DNA from 4 places in the Lysinibacillus sp. CTST325 genome. Region 3 is predicted to be linked to each of the others. Evidence: riboswitches for the same ligand, from Rfam matches in the RefSeq annotation. Region 3 holds a riboswitch; each other region holds the start of a gene.
The links. Region 3 has a riboswitch for cobalamin ahead of cobT (nicotinate-nucleotide--dimethylbenzimidazole phosphoribosyltransferase). Riboswitches for the same ligand answer to the same signal wherever they lie in the genome.
Positions count from the first base shown of each region.

Region 1: linked by a shared signal. The riboswitch ahead of nikA (nickel ABC transporter substrate-binding protein) and the one ahead of cobT (nicotinate-nucleotide--dimethylbenzimidazole phosphoribosyltransferase) in region 3 are both predicted to bind cobalamin.
Region 2: linked by a shared signal. The riboswitch ahead of ACYQ73_RS12650 (ABC transporter substrate-binding protein) and the one ahead of cobT (nicotinate-nucleotide--dimethylbenzimidazole phosphoribosyltransferase) in region 3 are both predicted to bind cobalamin.
Region 4: linked by a shared signal. The riboswitch ahead of metE (5-methyltetrahydropteroyltriglutamate--homocysteine S-methyltransferase) and the one ahead of cobT (nicotinate-nucleotide--dimethylbenzimidazole phosphoribosyltransferase) in region 3 are both predicted to bind cobalamin.

Region 1 covers NZ_BAAFHO010000002.1:298,588-302,806, forward strand. The annotation lists gene nikB (nickel ABC transporter permease) at 1-533, opposite strand, end outside; gene nikA (nickel ABC transporter substrate-binding protein) at 605-2,218, opposite strand; cobalamin riboswitch at 2,368-2,560, opposite strand; gene ACYQ73_RS06885 (hypothetical protein) at 2,854-2,979, shown strand; gene ACYQ73_RS06890 (NUDIX domain-containing protein) at 3,297-3,419, opposite strand; gene ACYQ73_RS06895 (M3 family oligoendopeptidase) at 3,469-4,219, opposite strand, start outside.
Region 2 covers NZ_BAAFHO010000004.1:216,326-220,544, forward strand. The annotation lists gene ACYQ73_RS12640 (adenosylcobinamide amidohydrolase) at 1-656, opposite strand, end outside; gene ACYQ73_RS12645 (FecCD family ABC transporter permease) at 653-1,654, opposite strand; gene ACYQ73_RS12650 (ABC transporter substrate-binding protein) at 1,651-2,616, opposite strand; cobalamin riboswitch at 2,902-3,084, opposite strand; gene ACYQ73_RS12655 (acyl-CoA dehydrogenase family protein) at 3,300-4,219, opposite strand, start outside.
Region 3 covers NZ_BAAFHO010000001.1:458,899-463,117, reverse strand. The annotation lists gene ACYQ73_RS02395 (hypothetical protein) at 1-326, shown strand, start outside; gene ACYQ73_RS02390 (ABC transporter ATP-binding protein) at 341-1,270, shown strand; gene ACYQ73_RS02385 (ABC transporter permease) at 1,267-2,016, shown strand; cobalamin riboswitch at 2,103-2,280, shown strand; gene cobT (nicotinate-nucleotide--dimethylbenzimidazole phosphoribosyltransferase) at 2,395-3,450, shown strand; gene ACYQ73_RS02375 (trimeric intracellular cation channel family protein) at 3,562-4,167, opposite strand.
Region 4 covers NZ_BAAFHO010000005.1:155,633-159,851, forward strand. The annotation lists gene metE (5-methyltetrahydropteroyltriglutamate--homocysteine S-methyltransferase) at 186-2,480, opposite strand; cobalamin riboswitch at 2,667-2,845, opposite strand; gene ACYQ73_RS14125 (TetR/AcrR family transcriptional regulator) at 3,060-3,632, shown strand; gene ACYQ73_RS14130 (DUF5367 domain-containing protein) at 3,695-4,048, shown strand; gene ACYQ73_RS14135 (VOC family protein) at 4,109-4,219, shown strand, end outside.

The DNA of each region.
Region 1 (4,219 bases), on a different contig from region 3:
GCTAGTGTGCCCTTTCCATTTGTCGGGAAGATCCCTAATTTCAAACTAAATACATATAGTAGTAAAAAACCTAACCAAAAAGTTGGAATGGATACACTCATGATAGTCAATAGTCGAATTATTTTATCGATGATGGAATGCTTATACAAGGCACTTATGATCCCTAATGGCATACTTACTCCTAAAATCAACACAAATGCAGCAACAGCTAATTCAATGGTTGCAGGTAATTTAGCGAATAGCTCATGTGCCACGGGCAATTTACTAACAAAAGATGTCCCAAAATCTAAATGCAAAACGCCTTTTATCCATAGCAAATATTGAATAAAAAAAGATTTGTCTGTTCCAAGTTCTTCACGCAATGCTTGAATGGCTTCTGCTGTTGGCGCAACTCTCGCCAATCTAAGAATGACCTCAGCGGGCTCTACTGGAACGAAACGAATAAATACAAAGGTCAAGATGGATACGCCCAATAATACAAACGGCAATGTTAAAATTCTTTTTAAACAAAACATCCATGTCGATTCATACATGCTGTCACTTCCTACTCAATCCTATGATAAAGAGAGAGCTGTCTTTAATCGACATACTCTCTCTTTTACAATTATTTTTCTTTTTCCATTTGTGCATATGGAATATCATATTCAGATGCACGTGGAGCAAAATTTTTCATATATGGCTGATAAATCACGTTATTTGTTTCGTAAGATATAGGATAGAATAGTGCTTGGTCATGGAACTTTGTTAAAATATCCGTATAAAGTTGCACTCGCTCTTTTTCATCTGTACCTACTAATAATTGATGAATTTTAGTATCGATTTCTTTGGCATTTGGTAAGCCTAATTTCGCTTCATAGACACCATTAGCGTTTGGTGTAGCTGATTCATTAGCAAAGCTATGTGGATCTGTTGGTGGTCCATTTGTACGCCAGAAATTTATATCGACCTGATTATCCATTAATTTTTGCAAACCTACCATCACATCTGCGCCTTCTAAATTCAATTGTACCCCTATTTTTGCTAGTTCACCTTGCATTAGTTCCGCCATAGGTTTTTGTATCGCATCTGTTGCAATGTAGATTAAATCTAATGTTAGTGGCTGTCCGTTTTTAGAGCGAATTTTTTCACCCTTCTGTAGCGTCCATCCCGCTTCATCTAGCAATTGTTGCGCTTTTTTCGGATTATATAAAATTGGAGCTAAATCAATATTGGCATAAGGCACAGCATCCCAAAATAGTGTATTGGCCACTTTTTCAGTACCATGTGTAATACTGTCAACCATTTGCTCCTTATTGATTGCATATTGAATCGCTTGACGTACCTTTAATTCTACTAACGGACCTGACTGTGTATTAAACAGTAAAGCACGCGTAGACAAAGGTTCAGACGTAGCCGTTTTATATTTCCCACTATCTTTTAAAAACGTATAGTTATCTAAACTAATGATGCCGCGACCATATATTAAATCTAATTCTTCGTTTTCAAAGGCCAACGAAATAGATTCTGAATCAGGGATAATTTTTACTTTTATTTGTTCTACAAGAGGTTTTTCTCCCCAGTAGTTTTCGTTGCGACTAAATAAAGCATATTCATCCTTTTTGTAATCTGTTAATACCCATGGGCCTGTCCCAATAGGCGCTTTAATTGAATCTTGCGTCGCATCACCTTCAGGGAATCCATTATCACCTAAAAAGCGGAAAGGTCTTACAAAGGCAAGTTCGTTTAACACAGGATAATAAGGTTCATCCAATTGCAAACGAATTGTAAAGTCATCCACTTTCACAACCTCTTTAATATGATTGACCATGCCCATCCAAGAATGCATATCACGATTAGCTAAAACTGCATGAAAGTTACGAATCACATTGTCTGCATTAAAAGCCGTTCCATCAGAATACTTGACATCTTTTCTCAAATGGAAAACATAAGACGTTTTATCCTTTGAGATATCCCAACTTTCTGCTAGTTTCGGCGTAATTGTTCCATCATCGTTATATTCAACCAATGATTCATAGACCATTGCTTGTGCTGTCATTTGATTTGGTAAATATGTATGGGGATTTAATGGACCAACATCTAATGGCCATCCAATCGTTATCATTTTTTCGTCTGTCTGTTGTTTCGATGCTGTCTCTTCCTTTTCAGTGCTTGTACAGCCAGTGAGTAAACTGAACATCAAAATAAGTGTGAAAGGAAGTAAATACTTTGTCAATCTCATTTTCTGTCTCCTATCTTTGTTTGTGGTGCACTAAATGGAGAATCTACTGATTGATAGAAGGCATAAAAAAACCTTATTCCAAAAGAATAAGGACAGAATAACTTACTATGAGCAAGCACCCATCCATCTCCCTATCTTTCGTAGATCATCAATGAATCTCCTTACAAGCAGGCATTCTGGCTCATGAATCATGATTTTGCTTCACCTTCCCAAGTAATCACTCAGTGGTAATCGAAACAAAACTCCTCATTTACAGCTGCGGGACAGCATGGGATTTACACCCATTTTCCTTTTAATTGAATGAAAGCTTATTTCACTCAAACTTGTAATGGTTGCTATGAAATTAGTATTAAACATAACATGCTCTAATGTTCGCGTCAATTTTATTTTCTGAATATAATAAAAACCTGCTAGTAATGACTAACACAACAAGGCCAGGTATCTTACTCTGGCCTCGTTTACCTTCTTTTTATGTTTAGTCACGCTTTCTTCAATGAAAACAGCGTATAGATCGTATCAATTTCATGGGATTCTTCCAAAACCCACGAGGATGACGAAAAAATTGATTATACAAATGATTTAACGAGTGTTGGTACTTCTCCTTACCCTAAAAAAGAGTTTTTACAAATAATTTTATGCTTATTAAAGATAAGGAGAGAAATGTTACCCTACTATTAGTGATAGGTTGGAATAGTGACCAAACAAAAATGAATGCAGTGGGCTTTAATGCTTCAACAGGAGAATACATTAAGCCTAATTAAGTTTAATTCCTTATTCTGAGCTAACAAGGCCTTTAGTGAAATAAGGAGGATCGAAATCAATCTTTTTTTATTCAAAGCGTGATTTCTTATATGTAAAAAAATAAGACTTTTAAATTGATAAATTCAAAATGCACAAACAAAGCCAACTTCTTAGCATACAAGAAATTGGCTTTCGTTTTTTCGAAATTCGCTAAACATGGGATATATATCATTTGGTTGGCGAGACCCCAAACGGTAACCCACATTAATAAAATATGAATTGTTCACCTAATTGTTTATTTTAAATAATAATTGAATGTACATTCTCTACTACTAAGTTATCTGCCATTTGCTTTAATACCGTTAGCTTTTACATCAAAGCCCATTTCCTCGTTCACATCCCTACGAGCTGCATGGATGATGTTTTCACCATATTCAATACGTCCACCGGGAAAGTTCACCCACTAATGTCAGTAGGTTTATTTTCTTTTATTAAAGATTTCGTCATCTTTAAATAATGATACATTCACTACTTAATTTGATAAATTCATCCACATCGTTAATGCATAATTCAATTCCTTTTTTCCAAAAAGTTTCCGAAGTGATATCTTCACCTAAATGTTTCATCACTAAATCTTCTGTGCACATACTCCCTGAATCGCGAAGCAAATCTAAATAACATCTTTCGAATTCTTTACCTTCTTCTTTTGCCTTTGCAAATAAACTCAATGCAAACAAATATCCGAATGAATATGGAAAATTATAAAAAGGAGATTGTGTAATATAATAATGTGGTGTCCATATCCATGAATGCACTGAAGGATTATCAAGAGAACCATCATATCCTTCATCTATTGCTTCTTGCATAATTTCGTTTAAGCGTGAGGATGAAACAATTCCTTCTTTACGTTCTTCATAAAATTTCTTTTCAAATAAAAACCTAGAATGAATATTCATGAAATTCATGACACTACGCTTTAATTTCTCATCAAGTAAAAATAATTTTTCATTAGTAGATTTAGCTTTTTGCATTGCCGCATCTAATATAATCATCTCTGAAAATGTTGAAGCAGTTTCAGCAATGCTCATTGGATATTGTTTATTCATTCCATTAATAGATTTCATTGCATCGTTATGGAAGGCATGTCCTAATTCATGCGCAAGTGTTAATACATCTGTAATTGTACCGCCAAATGTCATGAAAACTCTTGATTCTTTCGAAAGTGGAAAACCTGAACAAAATGCAACAGCTGACTTATTT
Region 2 (4,219 bases), on a different contig from region 3:
GCCCGCATCCGTCCTTCCTCCATAAGTAATAATTCATCACAATAGAGGGAGGCTAAATTCATATCATGCAGTACCATAATAACGGTCAAACCACTTTCAATTGCTTCCTTTCGCACCATATCTAAAATTTGACGTTGATGGGCAATATCTAGATGGTTCGTTGGTTCATCTAACAGCAATATTTCCGCTGTTTGTGCAAGAGCTTGGGCAACAAAAACTCTTTGCTGTTCACCGCCCGACAAAAATTCCATCGGTGTCTGTTCATAGCGTTTCACACCCGTTTGCATCATCGCATGTTGGACTGCCTGTTCATCACGATCAGTCCAGCTCGAAAAGAAGCCTGTTTGATGTGGATAACGTCCAAGTGATACTGCCTCTCGAACACTGTTTGAAAAGGCATTAGCATGTAATTGTGGTAGCACCGCCATTTTTTTTGCTAATGCACGCGCATTGTACGAGCTACTATTTTTACCATCTACTAATATAGTGCCTGCGGTTGCTGGTAGTATGCCACTTATTACTTTTAACAGTGTGGATTTCCCACTACCATTCGGCCCTAAAATCCCTAGTATTTTGCCTTTTTCAACGGAAAAACTTATATCATGGACGATCGGTACGTCTTCATAGCCGCCAGAAAGATGTTCAACAGCAATCATGCCCGTACCCCCTTGCCTCTACGTTGCTTATAAAAAATATAAGAAAAAACGGGTGCCCCAATAAATGCAGTAATGACACCAATCGGTAGCTCTCTTGGCATAATAATTGTTCGTGCTATTAAATCACAAATAATTAGCAAAGTTGCCCCATTTAAAAATGATAATGGCAATAAATGACGGTGATCAGAACCCCAAACCATTCTCGTCATATGAGGAACAACTAAACCAACAAAGCCAATCGTTCCAGAAACAGCTACCGCAGCTCCTGTCAACATGGATCCACCCACTAAAATAATATATTTACTGCGCTTAACATTGACACCTAAATGCTTCGCGCGTTCTTCACCATATAACAGAACATTTAACTCGCGTCTTTGTGTCCAAAGCATAATAGAGCCAATTATGACAAATGGGATAATCATCTGGACGTATGGCCAACCACGCATCGATACTGAGCCGAGTAGCCAACCAATCACTTGGCGTAGCTCCTCACCAGATAATGCGATCATTAATGAAATCAAGGAACCTAAAAATGAACTAAATATAACTCCTGTTAAAATAAGAGTTTCCATTTTTAGTGAACGATCTACTATTCTAGCAAAGCCCATAACAGCAAACATCGTTAATATGGCACCTATCATACTAAAGGTTGGCAATGTAAAATGACCGATTACAGGTATTGAAACACTAAAGAAAATCGTCATCACTGCGCCCACTGATGCACCAGAGGAAACACCTAACGTATAAGGATCAGCCAAAGGATTTTTTAATAGGCCTTGAAAAGCTGCCCCTGCTATAGCAAGTGATGCCCCTACAAGCCCTGCTAGCATCACTCGAGGTAAACGAATCTTCCATAAAATATTGGCAGCTGTTTCATCAGCCGCCTTATTCCACAATACTTCTAATGGAATATGAACTGAGCCTATCGCCACACCACACCAGATGCTAATGATTAAAAGCGTAATTGCTGTTACATAGGCTGCAATTGTTTTACTCATTTAAACGCCTCTGGGTAAACGGCCTTTGCTAATTCCTCAAAACCATCTGCTAACCGAGGACCTTGACGACTTGTCGTACTTTCATCCACTTGTACAATAGCTTTATTTTTTACGGCAGTTATTGTCTCAAAGCCTGGACGTTGTGGAATTTTCGTTAAAATATTCGGTACATAATTATATGCCACAACAATGACATCTGGATTTTTCGCAATAATTTGTTCAGCTTCAATTGGATACCAGTCATTTACATCTGCTGCTACATTTTCAGCATGAATCATTTCTAGCATTTCATTCATAAATGTACCTTTACCAGCTGTATAAATCTGTGGCTCATCAGACGATTCTACAAAGACTTTCTTTGGCTCAACACCCTTAAGTTTTGTTTCAACTTCTTCAACTTTTGCCTTCATATTTGCGACCATTTTTTTAGCCTCTTCTAGTTTCCCCGTTGCACGACCAAGCTGTTCAATCGTTGTGTAAGTTTCATTAAAGTTTTTTGCATCCGCTACAACAAATACTTTTACACCGGCAGCCTCAAGCTGTTCAATTGCTCCTTTTGAATAACTCATACCCGATGCATGTGCAAAAACGATATCTGGCGTTAACGCAATAATTTGTTCAATATTATAATCTATACCGCCAACCTTATCTTTTTTAGTAGCCTCTGGTGGATAATCATCATTATCTGTCACGCCAACTATTTCATTATTTAAGCCAAGGCCAAATAAAATTTCTGTGTTACTCGGAATGAGTGAGACAATTTTTTCCGGAGGTGCTTCTAGCGTAATTTCCTTGCCAGTAGCATCCGTTATCGTCATTGGGAATGTTGCTTGATCTACTTTTGTTGTCTCTTGCTGCTCAGAAGATAACGGCTTTTCATTTGTTGCCTCTTTTGTATTACATGCTGCAAGCACGCCAATAGCTAAAAATGCTGATAAACCTATTTTCCAAATTTTCTTCATGTGAATCCTCCTTAGTCTATTTGTGCGTATAGTTTTTATTGTTTTTCTGATTGATCGATACATTTTAGTTTTTTTCGCCTAACATTGCGGGGTTATCATCAGCATTGCGAACTTCCAGCCAACATGTTGAGTTTATCGCCTAACATTGTGAATTTATCGCCCATGTTTTCAAATTTATCGACATTCATCTTCCAAAACAAATACCCCTCATCATAAAACAATGAGGGGGTCAAATTTGCACAAAAATACATATACAAAATCCACCATCCTATCCTCGTAGGCTACAACGTGTTTTCTATAAAGGCAGGTCTCCTGGCTCGTGCTCCATACGCTTTTTCAAGCCTTCCCGAAATTTCCAGTGGCGCAGATTGAAAAAACTCACACATACAGTGGCGGGACCGCATCGGAATTACACCGATTTCCCTTTTCACTTTACTTAAGTAAAGAACCTTTATAATATTCAGTTGATTGTATTATACATGAAAATGAAAGAAGTCGCCTCCATTCGAGACGACTTCTAAACAAATCAATTATGCCCGACATCCGCCGGAGGCTTTTGGCCAACAAGATGTTTTTTGTGCGAAAACGTAGCGACAACAACACTCAGTCATTGCCACAGGACGTGGCGTTCTTAGATTGAAATCCTCTATTTCATCTAGTGTTTGGACACCCACTGAAAGAAGTTATACGATATCTGAAAAATACTGTACCGTTTTCATTGGTGCACCCATTTCTCGCAATGCCCATGTATTCTCTAAATAAATATCTGCTAGCTTCTCATATTTGCCGCCGAATCTTTGTGCCCATTCGACTGCTACTACACTTTCATATAAATGCGCCATTTTCTCTGCGACCATTTTTGCTTCAAACGTTTTTGTTGCATCATCTAAACGGCTAAATGTCTGCAAAGTTGATTCTAGTTTTGCTAATTGATCCACTACAATTTCAACTAATGGACAGGCACCTAGTTTTTCTAGACGTTCTTCCATGACACGAACAAACATTTCGTGCGCATGAAACTTATCGACTAAACGAATAAGCTCTAAAGCTAAAATATTTGAAGTCCCTTCCCACACAGTAAGTACCTGTGCATCTCTTAATAACCGAGGTGTAACAAAATCTTCAATATAGCCGTTTCCGCCATGTAATTCAATGGCTTCACTTGCATAATGTACAGCTTGCTCTGCCGTTTCTTTTTTCATGATAGCAATATACAAGCGGTTTAAAATAATGTCCTCTTTATTCCCCTGCCCACTAGTTACTTTATCGTACAGCTGAATAAGATCAAAAACCGTGGCAACTTCTACATGAAGCTTGGCAGCGAATTTCCCTAGTGTATCCTGAATCATAGGATATTGCGTTAAAGGTTTACCAAAGGCATGACGATTTGTCACATAATGCTTCGCCTCTAAATATCCGCGGCGCATAATGCCGATAGAAGCAACCGCATTGCAAATTCTTGATAAATTAAGCGCCTCCAGCATATAGTAAATCCCTTTATTTGGGTCACCGACAACATATGCTAGTGCACCATCAAATTCCACCTCACCAGAAGGCACTGCTCTAACGCCAAGTTTATCCTTTAAACGCCGAATGCGCAGGT
Region 3 (4,219 bases):
AAGTCCAATTTATTACTGAACAAGAAGATTTAGAATCACTCATCTTACATATTAATGAAAAGATGAATATAGACAGTAAAGAAATTAACATTATGAATAAATATTTAGAGAAAAGCAAAAAGTTTTTACAGCATAAAATTTACAAGATATTAGAAAATGATAAGGATTTTTTATTATTTTTAGGTAATGAGCGGGTTATTGAAAGGCATCATTTATCATTAGATGAAATGCTTCAAGTTCTTGATAATATTGATATTAAAGACATGCAAGCATTTATAAATGAAAAGTTAAATCATGCAACAATGAAGCGAATCATTCTATCATAATTGAGGTGTTCTAATTGAATGAAGCAATATCAATAAAAGATTTGAGTTTTTCGTATACCTTAAATAAACAAATATTGAAAAATATTAATTTAACGATAAACCACAATGAAGTGTTTGGGTTACTAGGACCAAACGGAGCTGGAAAAACAACTTTATTAGAATGTATACAAGGAGTTAAAAATGGATTCACTGGCACCATAACTGTCAATGGTTTAGATGTTACAAAAGATGGAGATAAAATTAAACCACTTATAGGTGTACAATTTCAGTCAAACTCCTATTTTGATCATATTAAGGTGGATGAATTGTTCGAATTTTTCGCCACATTATACAATATGGAGATTACTGAAAAAGAAATTGAAGACTTATTAAAAAAAGTCAATATGCAAGAACATAAAAGAGCTTACGTTAATAAACTTTCTGGCGGGCAAAAACAAAGAATAAGTATAGCATTAAGTATTCTCAATAAACCACAGGTCTTGTTTTTGGATGAACCAACAACTGGTTTAGATCCAAACTCTAGAAAAGATTTGTGGCATATTATTAAGGATATTAGAAAAGAAGGGACAACAATAATCCTAACGACACATTATATGGAAGAAGTAGAAGCACTCTGTGATAATGTATGTTTTATAAACGATGGGAGTATTTATACAGTAGGAAAACCTGAAGAAATTATTAAAAATGCTAATTTAAACTCGGTTATTAAAATAGGTTTAATAGTAGATTCTTCTGTCCAGTATTTAGAAAGTTGTTCGACAGTAGATAAGATTAAAAAAGAAGATGACTATTTCTACTTATACACGAAGGATATTAGAAAAACGTTAGATTATATAAATAAATTAGAAGATGAAAAAAGAATAACAACAACGAGCATTAATATTCAAAAAGCAAATTTAGAAGATGTATTCTTAAATATGACTGGAAGTGTTTTGAAATTATGAATAGTTTTGTTAATTTATCTTCTATATTTTTCAAAATGGAAATAAGAAATAAACAAGCGGTTATTATGAGTACGGTGTTCCCTATTCTAATGATGGCTTTAATGGGTACAGCAGGGAAAGACGCTGCAAGAGAGGGTATGTCATATATGTCCTATATTTTCCCTGGTATTCTAGGGATGGCTTATGGAGCTATAGGTCTTATAGCTTTACCCGTTATGATTGCTTCGTATAGGGAAAGGGGTATTTTTAAAAAAATTAAAGTTACTCCAATCTCTACATCAAAAATAATGGTATCTATTTTCAGTACACAGCTTTTCATTATGGCTATACAAACAGTTATTATTTTGGGCATTAGTGTTTTCATTTTTAATGTTCAATTAAATTTTAATTCAATTTATACTCTTTTATTAATTCCATTGTTATTAATGGGTGGTCTTAGCTTATTAGCCATCGGTTTAATAATCGGAATTTACGCTAATAACGCAAAAAATGCCACAACTATGGGGAATCTTTCAAATCTAGTTTTCATTTTTTTAGGTGGTACTTTCTTCCCGAGCGATGTGTGGCCAAAATTTCTAATGCCATTTGTTTATATTAATCCACTTAATTATATTATTGAAGCTATTAGAAAAACACTGATCTTCGAGACACAAAATCTCAACACTTATCTGACTGAATTATCAGTATTAACTGCTATAGCAGTAATTACTTTAGTATTTTGTGTTAAAGTTTTTAAATATGAATAATTAAGCATATTTATTTACTTAAATAACAATGAAGCTTGAAAATTTAAAATGTTGACACAATGAGCGCTTTGCCGTAGATTTAAAGTAATTGCATAAAAGCGTTAGGTGCCCACTGCGGGAGAATAGGGAATAAAGTGAAAAGCTTTAGCGGTCCCACCACTGTAAAAAGGGAGTTTCATAGAGAATGCCACTAGCATCGTTCTGGGAAGGTTCTATGAAATGTTGAAATTGAGCCAGGAGACCTGCCTATCTGCTTCGTATTATATAGACGATGGAAAAGTCTGTAGTTTATTTGTTATGGATAAACTACAGGCTTTTTATTTTTTTCTCAAAATCATTCTTCGAGTAACGAGGGCAAAAAAGAAAGGGGAAATTTTCATGCAATTATTACAACAAACGATCCACAACATTCAAAGTGCCGACCACAAAATGATGGGGCAGGCAAGAGAACGCATAGATGCACTTTGCAAGCCACCTAGTAGTCTGGGAAAGCTGGAAACTCTAGCTGTGCAACTATCTGGTATTACAGGTGAACTATATCCTGCAATTGATAATAAAGCAATTATTGTCTGTGCCGCGGATCATGGTGTCTGTGATGAAGGAGTGACACCGAATCCACAAAATGTGACGGTCTTCCAAACATTAAATTTTCCTAGAGGCGGAACTGGTGTCTGTGCTATCGCAAAAATCACAGATGCTAAAATTGTCACAGTGGACGTTGGTGTAAAAGAGGATATTCCGAACGATGCTGGTGTCATCTTAAAAAAGATTAAATATGGCACGGACAATATGGCAAAAGGTCCTGCTATGTCAAGGGAAGAAGCCATTCAATCTATTGAAGTAGGAATTGAAGTAGCTACGGAAGAAATTAAAAAAGGGATAAATGTACTCGGGACAGGTGAAATGGGTATCGGTAATACAACACCGAGTGCTGCCATATTATCGGTTCTTCGCGAATGTCATCCGAAAGAAGTGACAGGCTTCGGTGCAGGTGTTGGACCAGGGGGAATAGCACATAAAGTAAAGGTCATTCACAACGCTATTGCATTAAACAAACCAAATCGTCATGATGCTATAGATATTCTCTCAAAAGTCGGTGGATTAGAAATAGGCGCTATGGCAGGAGTGATACTTGCTGCCGCCGCACATCGTAAACCAGTTGTTATTGATGGCTTTATTTCTACTATTGCTGCTCTTATTGCATACGAACTCGAACCAAACGTAAAAGACTATGTCATTCCTTCACATGCCTCTGAAGAACCAGGTGCAAAAATTGCAGCTGAAATGCTCGGAATTGAACCGATGCTGCAAATGAATATGCGATTAGGTGAGGGTTCTGGTGCAGCTTTAGCCTTTCCTATTTTGGACGCAGCTTGCTCTATGATGAAAAATATGACTACTTTAGAAGAAGCTATGTTGCTGTTGAAAAATTAACTTTAGTCGCTGCTGTGGATGCACGGAGTTTGTGATAAATAAGGAATTAAATTTAAAATTCAAAACAAGCCCAAATCTGATATTTGGGCTTGTTTTTATGCAACAGTATAACTATGCTCGATTCAACTTCCGTAACGGTAAACGCCATTTCCTCATATATGAAAGTATTCTTAGTACTGTGATCACACCAAATAATACATATAAAAAGATATCCCCTGTAAATAGTTGAAGTCCGATGATAAGCCCGGCTATTGCTGCCCAAACACCATAGATTTCATCACGGAGGACTAAAGGTTGTCGTCTAGCTAATAAATCGCGAATAATTCCACCACCTGATCCTGTTAAGACAGCAGCTACAATAACGGCACTAATAGGCATGTCGAGCTTCACAGCATAAAGGGCACCTTGAATCGCAAATGCCGATAATCCAATAGCATCAGTGAAATTGCCCCAGCGATGCCAGTGTTGAATGAGTCGATGTGGAAATAAGAAAAAAATTGTGATGGCTGCAATGGCAATTTGAAACATCATATCTTGACCCCACAATGTTGTTACAGGTAAACCAATGAGTAGATTTCGTATAGCTCCACCACCAAAAGCAGTTACGATACCGAGTATATATACACCGAATAAATCGTATTCTTCCTCCATTGCAATTATTGCCCCGGAAATAGCAAAGGCGATTGTTCCGACGATACTAAAAACCTCCCAAGCCAACCCTTTCACCCCTTATGTGAATAAATCATTTCATGTTGTTGTAGATTACAAC
Region 4 (4,219 bases), on a different contig from region 3:
GTATATGGTATAATCGAATACTTCTATCATTTAGTCGTTTATTTGACTGGTCTATGCATCATTTCGAACAGACTAGCCGTCGCTTAAACTTCTTCTGTAGTTGTCCCTTCATTTTTGCTATAAAATTTTCTGTCAACTGAAATAACAGAAAAACCTGACCTCAAAAAAGAAGTCAAGTTTTCTACTTAAAGTATAGATTGTTGGACTTGTTGGCGAAGGGTTTTTGCAGCAGATACCATATGAGCCAGTGCCGCAACTGTTTCTGTTTCCTTCCTTGTTTTTAAACCACAGTCAGGATTCACCCAAAATTGGTTTTTTGATAAGACTTGTAAGCTATCTTGCATAATAGTCAGCATCTCTTCTTCACTTGGTACACGTGGACTATGAATGTCATAAACGCCTAGCCCAATCCCTTTTTCATATGGGTTGACTTGTAGAGAAGAAATCAGCTCGCCATGGCTACGTGATGTTTCTATTGAAATAACATCAGCATCCAGTGCACTAATTGGTTCGATAAAATCATTAAACTCACAATAGCACATATGTGTATGAATTTGTGTTTCATCCTTCACACTAGATGTAGCAAGTTTAAAAGCATTCACCGTCCATTCTAAGTAAGCTCCCCAATTTTCTTCACAAAGTGGCAAGCCCTCTCGTAAAGCTGGTTCATCAACCTGAATAATAGAAATACCTGCAGCTTCTAGTGCTTCCACCTCTTTTCGAAGTGCCAAAGCAATCTGATATGATACATCATTCGGTGAAATATCATCTCGTACAAAGGACCAATTTAAAATTGTCACAGGGCCTGTGAGCATTCCCTTTACATAGCGATTTGTTTGGCTTTGGGCATAGGCTGTTTCTTTAACTGTCATCGGTACTTCCCATGCAACGTCACCGTAAATAATCGGTGGCTTCACACAGCGAGAGCCATAAGATACAACCCATGCTTTCTCTGTAAATGCAAAACCAGTAAGTTTTTCCCCGAAATATTCAACCATATCTGTGCGCTCAAATTCACCATGTACCAAAACGTCGATATCTAATTCCTCTTGAATAGTAATCCAACGCTTTGTCTCTTGTTCTACAAACGCTGCATAATCTCCATCAGAAAGTTGTTTCTTTCGCCATGCACTTCGTGTGCGTTTGACTTCGTCTGATTGAGGAAAGCTCCCAATTGTTGTCGTTGGGAACAGCGGTAATTGTAAGGCTTGTTGTTGAATATTTTGACGTGTTTTAAAATCACTATGGCGTTCAAAATCTTGTGCCGCCACTGTTCGAATCGCTTGTTTAACATCTCTATTTTGACGAGTTGGGTGATTTTTCAATGCTTCAATCGCCTTCATACTTTCAGATATTTTCTGGTTTGAAGGACTTCTTGTGCCTTGTAAATATTTTGTTACTTCAAAGATTTCAACTAATTTTTCATCTGCAAAAGAAAGGGCATTTTTTAGAACTGGATCGAGCTTTGTTTCAAGAGCAGTTGTAATTGGAACATGCTGTAAATTACATGAAGATTGAATCCATATTTCTTTAGCACCACTCAGCTGTTCAATAGCTTTAATAGTTGAGCTAGCCTCTGCTAGATTGGAGCGCCAAATATCTCGTCCATTTATAATACCGGCCGCTAATACTTTATCTTGCGGGAAGCCAAATTGACGTAATGCCTCCATATTTTTGCCATAGCCATGCACAAAGTCTAACCCAATCCCTTGAACAGGAAGTGTCACAATTGACTCATATGCCGATAATGATTCGAAATATGTTTGTAGCATAATTTTAGCCTCGGGTACTGATGCAACTAATTGTGTATATATTTCTTGAACAAGTTTAATCTCCGCTTCATCTAGTGTTGTGACAAGAACAGGCTCCTCTAATTGAATCCACTTAGCACCTGCATCTACAAGCTCCTTTAAAACCTGTGTATAAAGTGGTAGTATTGCTAATATAAATGCTACCTGTGATAACTTGTCATAACCTTTTGTTAATTTACAAAATGTAAATGGGCCAATCAATGTAGGCTTTGCTGTGATACCAAACGCTTCCTTAGCCTCCAAAAAATCTGCCAATATTTTATTTTCTGTTAATTGCAGAGATTGTCCCTCATATTCTGGCACGATATAATGATAGTTTGTATTAAACCATTTCGTCATTTCACTGGCTACGGCTTTTTGGCTACCACGAGCTACCCCATAGTAAGTTTGTAAATCAACTTTATCTCCCTGCCAATTAAAGCGCTTTGGAATTAAGCCAAACATCATTGCCGTATCCAACATTCTGTCATAGAGTGTGAAATCACCAACAGTTATCATGTCTATGCCGAGGCGAAGCTGCTTGTCTATTCGAGCTAAGCGAATATCCTTTAATTGCTGTAAAAATTCATCCTCTGAAAGCTCATTTTTCCAAAAAGCCTCTAAAGCCTTTTTCCATTCGCGATCTTCTCCGATATACGGATAACCAACTGTAGTACTTGTATACGCCATGTTATTCTCTCCTATCATTTCATTAAAAATAAAAAAAGCCACTCTCCTTTTTGGAAAATGGCTGTCATTGCATATCAAAATTAGCTATGAATAAACAATACGAAATCCTTTCAAAATATCGCATGATTCATTGTCGCACAGGGCCGTTACGGTCAAATCTCACCACCTATTTCCACGTAGGTATTTGGTGTGTACTAGATATTGGCAGGTCTCCTGGCTTCTCATCAACACGCCTCACAGCCTTCCCAGTTTCCCAGTGACAATTGTGATTTGCTCCGATTTACAGTTGCGGGACAGCGTCGGATTTGCACCGACTTCCCTTTTAAGCCAAACTTTCATTCGGCACCAACTCTTACACAATATTTAATTATGTTTTACTATAACACATATTTTTCTGAAAAGTAGATCTATTTTTAGATTTGTTTGATTCCTCATACTGCTGTTATCCCGAACATATGGAATCATCAAAGACTAGCAGCATGATCCCCCTGTTGCTAAAACAAACTGGTAACTAGAGGAATATTCTGTTATTTTACAGTTAGTTATTCAACTAACTAATAACGATGGAGGCGTAATTGAATGGCAAAACCAACTGATATCGAAAAGTCAGATTTATTGACTGCTGCCAAGCAAAGTTTAGTGGAAAAAGGGATTGAAAAATTCACCTTAAAGGCTGTTGCTGAGCAAGCTGGTGTGACACAAGGAACTATTTATTATCATTTCAAATCAAAAGAGCAAATCATTCTCGAAATTGTTCAAGACATCTGTGAAAATTCTTGGAATGAGATGTTGACGACCGATCAACAAATGATTCAATCTGCACTTCTCTCTGCAAAAAGTCGATATGAAAATGATGCCTTTTATCATAAATTATTTTTAACTTTAATCGTCTACGGCTTTACGAACCCGACTATTAGACAGCAAATTGGACAAATTTTAGCAGTTGAAAATGAACATTTATGCAACGTTTTAGATAAATTATGGGTTACATCACCCATTGATGGCGTGTCGATGGAAACTTGGAGTATTTTTTTCAACGCCCTTATTGATGGCTTGGCCATACAAGTGATGATGCGGGACGATTTCGATGTAGATGTATTCTATCAGCAATTAGAAAAAATTCTTCAGACATTACATCGTCTAGGAAAATAAATAGAGGAGGAACACTATGCGATTCTTTTTATGCTGGGGTTTTGGAATTTGGCTATTTGCTAGTGCCTGCGTTTCGATTAATAGGGCATTACTTTTTTACCATTGAAGAACCTTTCCTCTTGATCAGTGCTTACATTTTAGTTATTCCGCTCATTTGGATATCGACAATACCTATTTATTCTATGACAAAAATAAAAGGTACAGAGCGATTACTGGCTGCAATCTGTATTGCATTACCCGGAATGCTCATTGATGCAGTCGTATTATTAGTTTTCGACAATGTTTTTCTGAATTTATCGCCTGATGTAGATCGTTATTTCGCCTCATGGCTTCTATTGGCCTATTCTCTAATACTTCTTACTGGTTTTACAAAGGCTTCATTCGTGAGAAAAAATACTATTCATTCGTCAAATTAAAGGATTTTACATTATTATCCTAGAAGTAAGTATCGATGAAGAATTAAAGGAGGAGAAAAAATGGTTATAGGCTTACATCACGTTCAAATAACAATTCCAAAAGGTGAAGAAGAAAAAGGGAAACATTTTTACTGTCAAGTATTGGGACTAAAAGAACTTGATAAGCCAGAT